DNA from 2 places in the Clostridium sp. Marseille-QA1073 genome. Region 1 is predicted to be linked to the other one. Evidence: a T-box and tRNA genes for the amino acid it is inferred to sense, from the RefSeq annotation. Region 1 holds a T-box; the other holds one or more tRNA genes.
What was found. A T-box is a leader RNA that pairs with one kind of tRNA and senses whether it is charged. The one in region 1 lies ahead of serS (serine--tRNA ligase), so its partner is inferred to be a tRNA-Ser.

Region 1 (3,429 bases):
ACAGCACATTTAAAATCAGATTGTAAATTTATACAAGGTTTACCTGCATCTTTATCCGTTGGAAATCCTTCAGAAGCTGAAAAATACAATGCAACACAGCAAAACCCAAAACATTTTTCACAGTCAACTCTCAAATTTTCATATAATTTCTTATCATACGTAGCCTCATCTTTATATGACATATCTATTGTCACCCCATATTCTTAAAATATAAATAATTTTGACCTCTAAATTATATCATAGCCTTATATTAAATTACTGTACATATTAATATGATTGTAAATGCTGAAAATAGTTTGATGATATTAGATTACTTTAATTGTATATTATTCTAAAAAAACAACAACAGCACATCAAATTTAAAATTCAATATGCTGTCGTATTATTATTTAATCACTGTCATACCGCCCATATATGGTTGTAGTGCAACTGGAATATTTACAGAGCCATCTTCATTTAAGTTGTTCTCTAAAAAAGCAATCAACATTCTTGGAGGTGCTGCTACTGTATTATTTAATGTATGTGCAAAGTATTTTCCGTTTTCGCTATCTACACGAATTTTTAGACGACGAGCTTGTGCATCCCCTAAGTTAGAACAACTTCCCACTTCAAAATACTTCTTTTGTCTAGGAGACCAAGCTTCTACATCCACTGATTTTACTTTTAAATCTGCCAAGTCTCCAGAACAACATTCTAAAGTTCTCACTGGTATATTCAAAGATCTAAAGAAATCTACTGTATTTTGCCATAATTTATCATACCACATCATGCTATCTTCAGGCTTACATACAACAATCATTTCTTGCTTTTCAAATTGATGAATTCTATATACTCCTCTTTCTTCTATTCCATGAGCTCCCTTTTCCTTTCTAAAACAAGGTGAATAACTTGTTAATGTTTGAGGTAAAGAAGCTTCTGGTAATATAGTATCAATAAATTTACCAATCATAGAATGTTCACTGGTTCCTATTAAATATAAATCTTCGCCTTCAATTTTATACATCATTGAATCCATTTCCGCAAAGCTCATAACACTAGTTACAACTTCACTACGAATCATAAATGGTGGAATACAATATGTAAAACCACGATTTATCATAAAGTCTCTAGCATAAGAAATTACTGCAGAATGAAGTCTCGCAATATCTCCCATCAAGTAATAAAAACCATTACCAGCAACTTTTCTAGCGCTATCTAAATCAATTCCGCTTAATTTTTCCATAATTTCAGTGTGATATGGAATTTCAAAATCAGGTACAACAGGTTCACCATAACGTTCTATCTCTACATTTTCACTGTCATCTTTTCCAATTGGTACACTTGGATCAATTATATTTGGAATAGTCATCATAATTTTTCTAACTTTTTTCTCTAGTTCATCTTCCTTTGCTTCTAACTCAGCCAAACGTTCAGAATTTGCAGTAACCTGCTTCTTTGTTTCTTCTGCTTCTTCCTTTTTCCCCTGAGCCATTAATGCACCGATTTGCTTTGAAATCTTATTTCTATTAGCTCTTAAAGCTTCAGCCTCCTTTTTTGTATCTCTTAACTCAGCATCCAAAGTAATTACTTCATCTACTAAATCTAGCTTATTGTCTTGAAACTTATTTTTTATGTTTTGCTTAACAATATCTGGATTTTCTCTTACAAATCTTAAATCTAACATATTTTTACCTCCTGATTAAATATATATATTATTATTTGAAACCATAAAATAAAAAACCCCCATCCCAATATATAAACTGGGACGGAAGGTATCCGCGTTGCCACCCAAATTGCTGATAAATACTAAAAATCAGCCACTCGAAATTAGTATTATAGAGGATACCACCCTTTCGATTCATCACCGACAGCTCCAAAAGTGGAAAGATTTAACCTTTCACCGATTCACACCATCCATCGGCTCTCTGAAGAAATTCATAAATCGTAGCTTTTATAATCACTGTTTTTGCTATATTTTATTATTTATTAATTATATATATATTCATACTGATTTTCAAGTAAAGACTGAATATTTTGTTTTAATTAAATTCATTCTTTTTATTTCCATAAATACCCTGTGATATATTTACTCTATAGCTACCTTGTGGTACAATATAGCTATGTACTTTGTGGTACAAGGTAGTAAAAAGGAGGTGTTTTGTCTTGAACGATAAATCTCAGCTCATGCGTGGGATAATAGAAGGCTGCATTTTACAAATAATCAATATAAAAACAACTTATGGTTATGAAATTGTAGAACAGCTTCAAGAATATGGATTCAAAGAAATAAAAGAAGGAACTATTTATCCTCTTCTTTTAAGACTTGAGAAAAAAAACATCATTAATTCAGAATTTCGTCCCTCACCTTTAGGACCGTTTAGAAAATATTATTCTCTAACGAAAGAAGGAATTTCAATACTAGAGGAATTCCACAGAAATTGGAATGAAGTTTCTCAATCTGTAAACACAATATTATCTACAGAAGGTATAGATAATGTCAAATGAATTAAGTATGTTAAAGAGACAAAATGAAACCACTACCCAAGAACTCACTGACACAAATCAAAAGATTTAATTGGAATGGCTATGGAAGCTGAAAAACGTGGAAAGACTTTATCTGATATAATGGATACTGATGAAAAATCTTGGTGCGATTCTATTGTTGCTAGTTATGGAAAAGTTTCCCTTTCAGAATTAATTCTTTCAATGCTAAAACAAGTATCAATTTTGTGGTTTATATGGGGATTTATTTTTTTTAATATAACCCCATCAATAGTAGAATTTAATATAGGAACGTTATCAGTATTCTTATTATATGCTTTATTTATAATTATTTATAATTTTTTTATATCAACTAAATTTGCATTTCAATCTTCAATTAAACAATCTTTAATTGAGCCGATGATTTTTATTATAATAACACTATTAATCGCACTAATTGCAAGGGCTTCAAAGGGAATTGTTTTATTCACTCTTCCAAATTATATAATACACTTAGTTTTTGGTATCACATGGGTGTTATCTACATTCTGATCTATACAATAATCTAATTCACAAACAAGCAAAAAAATAAACTGGATGGAATAACTATTTATATTGTATAAACTATAAAAGCAAAGCACAAATCTTGTAAGAAATCCCATACAAAGTTTGTGCTATTTTTATCATATAATTAAACTATATATTTTAATCTTATTATGAAGGAGAATGAGATTCTAAATTGGATAGTAAATAACCATACTTAATGAGCAAATTGTATCAGCTGTATTTTTATAAACATGGGCTCTATCCGCCTTAAATCTTATAGAATTACCTTTTGTTATAATAAAATCCTCACCATTTATACTTATAGTAAGCTCTCCAGAAAACACAGTTATAAATTCCTGAGTACCTTGTTGATGAGCTTCTGAAGCTAGATGTCCTCTATTATCAATTTCAATAGAATAAGTT
Region 2 (3,429 bases), 150 kb from region 1:
AGCTTTATTATGAATAAAGCTTCCTGTAACTATCATTGCAACAATTACTATACCACTAATGATTACTGATATTTTCATTCCTATAGATGACATAGTCATATTTTTAATTGATGAGAATTTAAAGTTTTTAAAATTTATCCTCTTTCTTTCAAATTTTACACCCTTTATTCCTTTATTTTTTCTCCTTAGTTTAATCTTACTGAGCTTTTCTTTAAGCTTTAAAGATTTGGCCCCTTTTTTACCCCCCATGTAAACAACCCCTTATTGCCTAAAATTTCATAATATTAGATTTATTATAGCATAATTTTATCATAAAACTTACAATTTTGAAGGTTTTAACAAAAAATTGCTATTTACTGATATTTATCGATGAATAACAGTTTATCTTTATTAATATAGAATTTATTTTATCAATTAATGATTTCTACTAATTAAATGTATATTTTTCCCAGGAAATAATTAATTATAAATTGTATTATATTTTATATATTTGTAATTCTATATATTATTACGAGAAAGAAATAAACTAAATAGTCTTATTAAGGATGTATTCATATATGTGATCTAAAATATAAGTATTATATAAAATAACTTTTAAAGTAACCATCATAATAATTTTTTATTTAATATAATATAAACTTAATTACATAGTAGTATAATTCAATATAAAATAAAAAACTCAAGTCCATTAAGACTTGAGCTTTGGTGCGTCGGAGAAGATTCGAACTCCCGGCCAACTGGTTCGTAGCCAGCTACTCTATCCAACTGAGCTACCGACGCATATATTGTTTAAAACATAATTATTATAACAATTTAATAGTAAAAAGTCAATAATAAATATCTCTACTATAAATTTAATAGAGATATCTACTATTATATATTATATTATTATTTTATTGTATTATCCCATGCATTTGTAAATTTATCTAATCCATAGTTTACAAATGGATGACTAAAGCTATCTTTGTATACATCAAAGCCGCAAGTTACAATATGAGCACCTGCTTTTGCAGCATCTACTATTTGTTTTCCATTTCTAAGTGCAGCTACTATAACCTCTGTTTTTATATCAAAGTTTTTATATATATCAACTATATCTTTTATATATTGCTCACAATTTTCTCCATGAGTTTCTTTCCAACCAACAAAAGGTGATACAAAATATGCACCTATTCTACCTGCTTGTATTGCTTGAGATGGAGAGAATACTAAAGTAACATTAGTTTTTATTCCCTTTTGATTTAATTTATAAGCAGCAACAAGTCCTTGTTCTGTACATGGTATTTTTACAATAAAATTTTCAGAGAATGATGCTAACTTCTCTCCTTCTGCTATCATATCCTCAGCTTTATCAAGATGTGGGTTTATTTCAACGGATATTGGAAAGTCTTTTCCTTTGAATTCATTTGCTAATTCCTCTATAACAACATTAAATGGTTTTCCGCTAGCTTGTATGTGTCTTGGATTTGTCGTAACACCATCTATGCCCCAATTTTCATACGCATATCTTATTTCATGTATTTTTGCACTATCTAAAAAATATTTCATTACATTTCCTCCTAAGAATATTTTTATTGTATGATTATTAATTATACAATAAAAATATAAAAAAAGAAAATCAAGAACCTTTTATAAAACAATATAAAAGGTTCTTGATTTTGGCGGAGAAAGAGGGATTTGAACCCTCGCGCCAGTTACCCGACCTACGCCCTTAGCAGGGGCGCCTCTTCGGCCTCTTGAGTATTTCTCCATAATTATAGTTTTTAATTAATTTTAGATAAAAAAAATGGCGGAGAGAGTGGGATTCGAACCCACGGTACGCTCACACGTACGCCGGTTTTCAAGACCGGTGCCTTAAACCAACTCGACCATCTCTCCGTGTCATTTACATAGACAATTATATTATAATTTAGAATCTATGTCAATATTTTATTTAAACATCACCATGGTGATGATAAACAGGTATTTAATAAATCAAAAATGCTCAAAATAATGAGCATTTTGTGGCGGAGAAAGAGGGATTTGAACCCTCGCGCCGGTTACCCGACCTACGCCCTTAGCAGGGGCGCCTCTTCGGCCTCTTGAGTATTTCTCCACATGTTATGGCGGAGAGAGTGGGATTCGAACCCACGGTACGTTCACACGTACGCCGGTTTTCAAGACCGGTGCCTTAAACCAACTCGACCATCTCTCCGTGTCAAACTCACATTTACCATTATATTTATTTCTATCACATATGTCAATAGTTATTAGAAAATTTTCGTATTAAAATTGTATAATTTAATATATCTTAGCTTAATTATAAAAATATAGTAGAAATTTAAACTTATATAAGGTTATTGATTAAAAAAATTCATCTATAAATTGAAAAAATTCCCTAATATTTATACTAATTTTATTAAGAGTTATTTTTACTTCTTTTATTATGTCAATTTGTTTAATGTCTTCAACATATTTTTCTACTTCTTCTATCAATTTATCAATTTTCTGATTGCTTGTATCATGTTTCTTTAAATTTAAATCAAATTCTTTAAATGTTTCTATAAATTCTATTTGACTATTCTCATCTATACTTTTAGACTTACTAACTTCTTTATTATCGCTCTTTTCTTTTAAAGGCTTATGTGTATTTGTAACTATAGCTTGAACTTTTTTTACATGATTTCCTTTACCAAAAAAATTTACTGTTATTATTGACGAAATACATATTAAAATAGTGATTGCTATTAAAAGCACTTTATTTTTTTTCTTCTGTGGCTTTTCCATAATTATCACCTCTAATGCAATATTACCAGTATAGTATGATAAACTTCAATACTTTTTTATGTTTATTACAAAAGAGTAAGATTGGTAAGCATTATGTAAGATTAAATATATGAACTGTTCCATCACAATGATAAGGTTTTCATATGAAGTAGGCTATGAAGACTTAACATTTCTTTAAAATATTGGTTTTATTTATAAAGACAACTCTATAATTTACTTCAGACATTTAAATTTAAATAATAAATATATTATAAAATCTATATAAATATAACATATTTATTCGCAAAGGTTATTGTTGCTTTACGAATATATCCCCTACTACTTTTAAAGGTTTACGAATACATTTTTAGCTTATTTTAGCCTATCCGTAAAGGTATACCTTTACGGATAGGCTAAAGCTATATAAATAAAATTTACTGTAAATATATTAACTTAAAATTAATAGTATATAAGATGTAGTTATTATTAACTAAAAACTTTATAATAATATTAGATGCTATTGGTAAAATATGTTTTAAGGAGGATATATGGAAAATTCAGCATATATATTATTTGTATATTTATATTGCTTTTTAGTTGGCTTTTTTATCTTTTTAAAAGGGTATAAAATGTATAGAACTAAAAAATATTTAATTAAATTAAAAAATAGAGTTATTAAAGATG

Region 2: it has a tRNA-Ser gene. The T-box ahead of serS (serine--tRNA ligase) is inferred to sense a tRNA for this amino acid. The anticodon was not compared.

The regions. Positions count from the first base shown of each region.
Region 1 covers NZ_JBSVQM010000007.1:27,802-31,230, forward strand. Annotated here, with positions in the region: gene ACY1IQ_RS08040 (pentapeptide repeat-containing protein) at 1-182, opposite strand, end outside; gene serS (serine--tRNA ligase) at 386-1,663, opposite strand; T-box leader at 1,738-1,946, opposite strand; gene ACY1IQ_RS08050 (PadR family transcriptional regulator) at 2,143-2,484, shown strand; gene ACY1IQ_RS08055 (hypothetical protein) at 2,560-3,012, shown strand; gene ACY1IQ_RS08060 (helix-turn-helix domain-containing protein) at 3,195-3,429, opposite strand, start outside.
Region 2 covers NZ_JBSVQM010000007.1:173,220-176,648, reverse strand. Annotated here, with positions in the region: gene ACY1IQ_RS08785 (methyl-accepting chemotaxis protein) at 1-249, opposite strand, end outside; tRNA gene ACY1IQ_RS08780 (tRNA-Arg) at 704-780, opposite strand; gene ACY1IQ_RS08775 (transaldolase family protein) at 889-1,548, opposite strand; tRNA gene ACY1IQ_RS08770 (tRNA-Ser) at 1,660-1,750, opposite strand; tRNA gene ACY1IQ_RS08765 (tRNA-Ser) at 1,788-1,878, opposite strand; tRNA gene ACY1IQ_RS08760 (tRNA-Ser) at 2,005-2,095, opposite strand; tRNA gene ACY1IQ_RS08755 (tRNA-Ser) at 2,104-2,194, opposite strand; gene ACY1IQ_RS08750 (hypothetical protein) at 2,344-2,766, opposite strand; gene ACY1IQ_RS08745 (hypothetical protein) at 3,294-3,429, shown strand, end outside.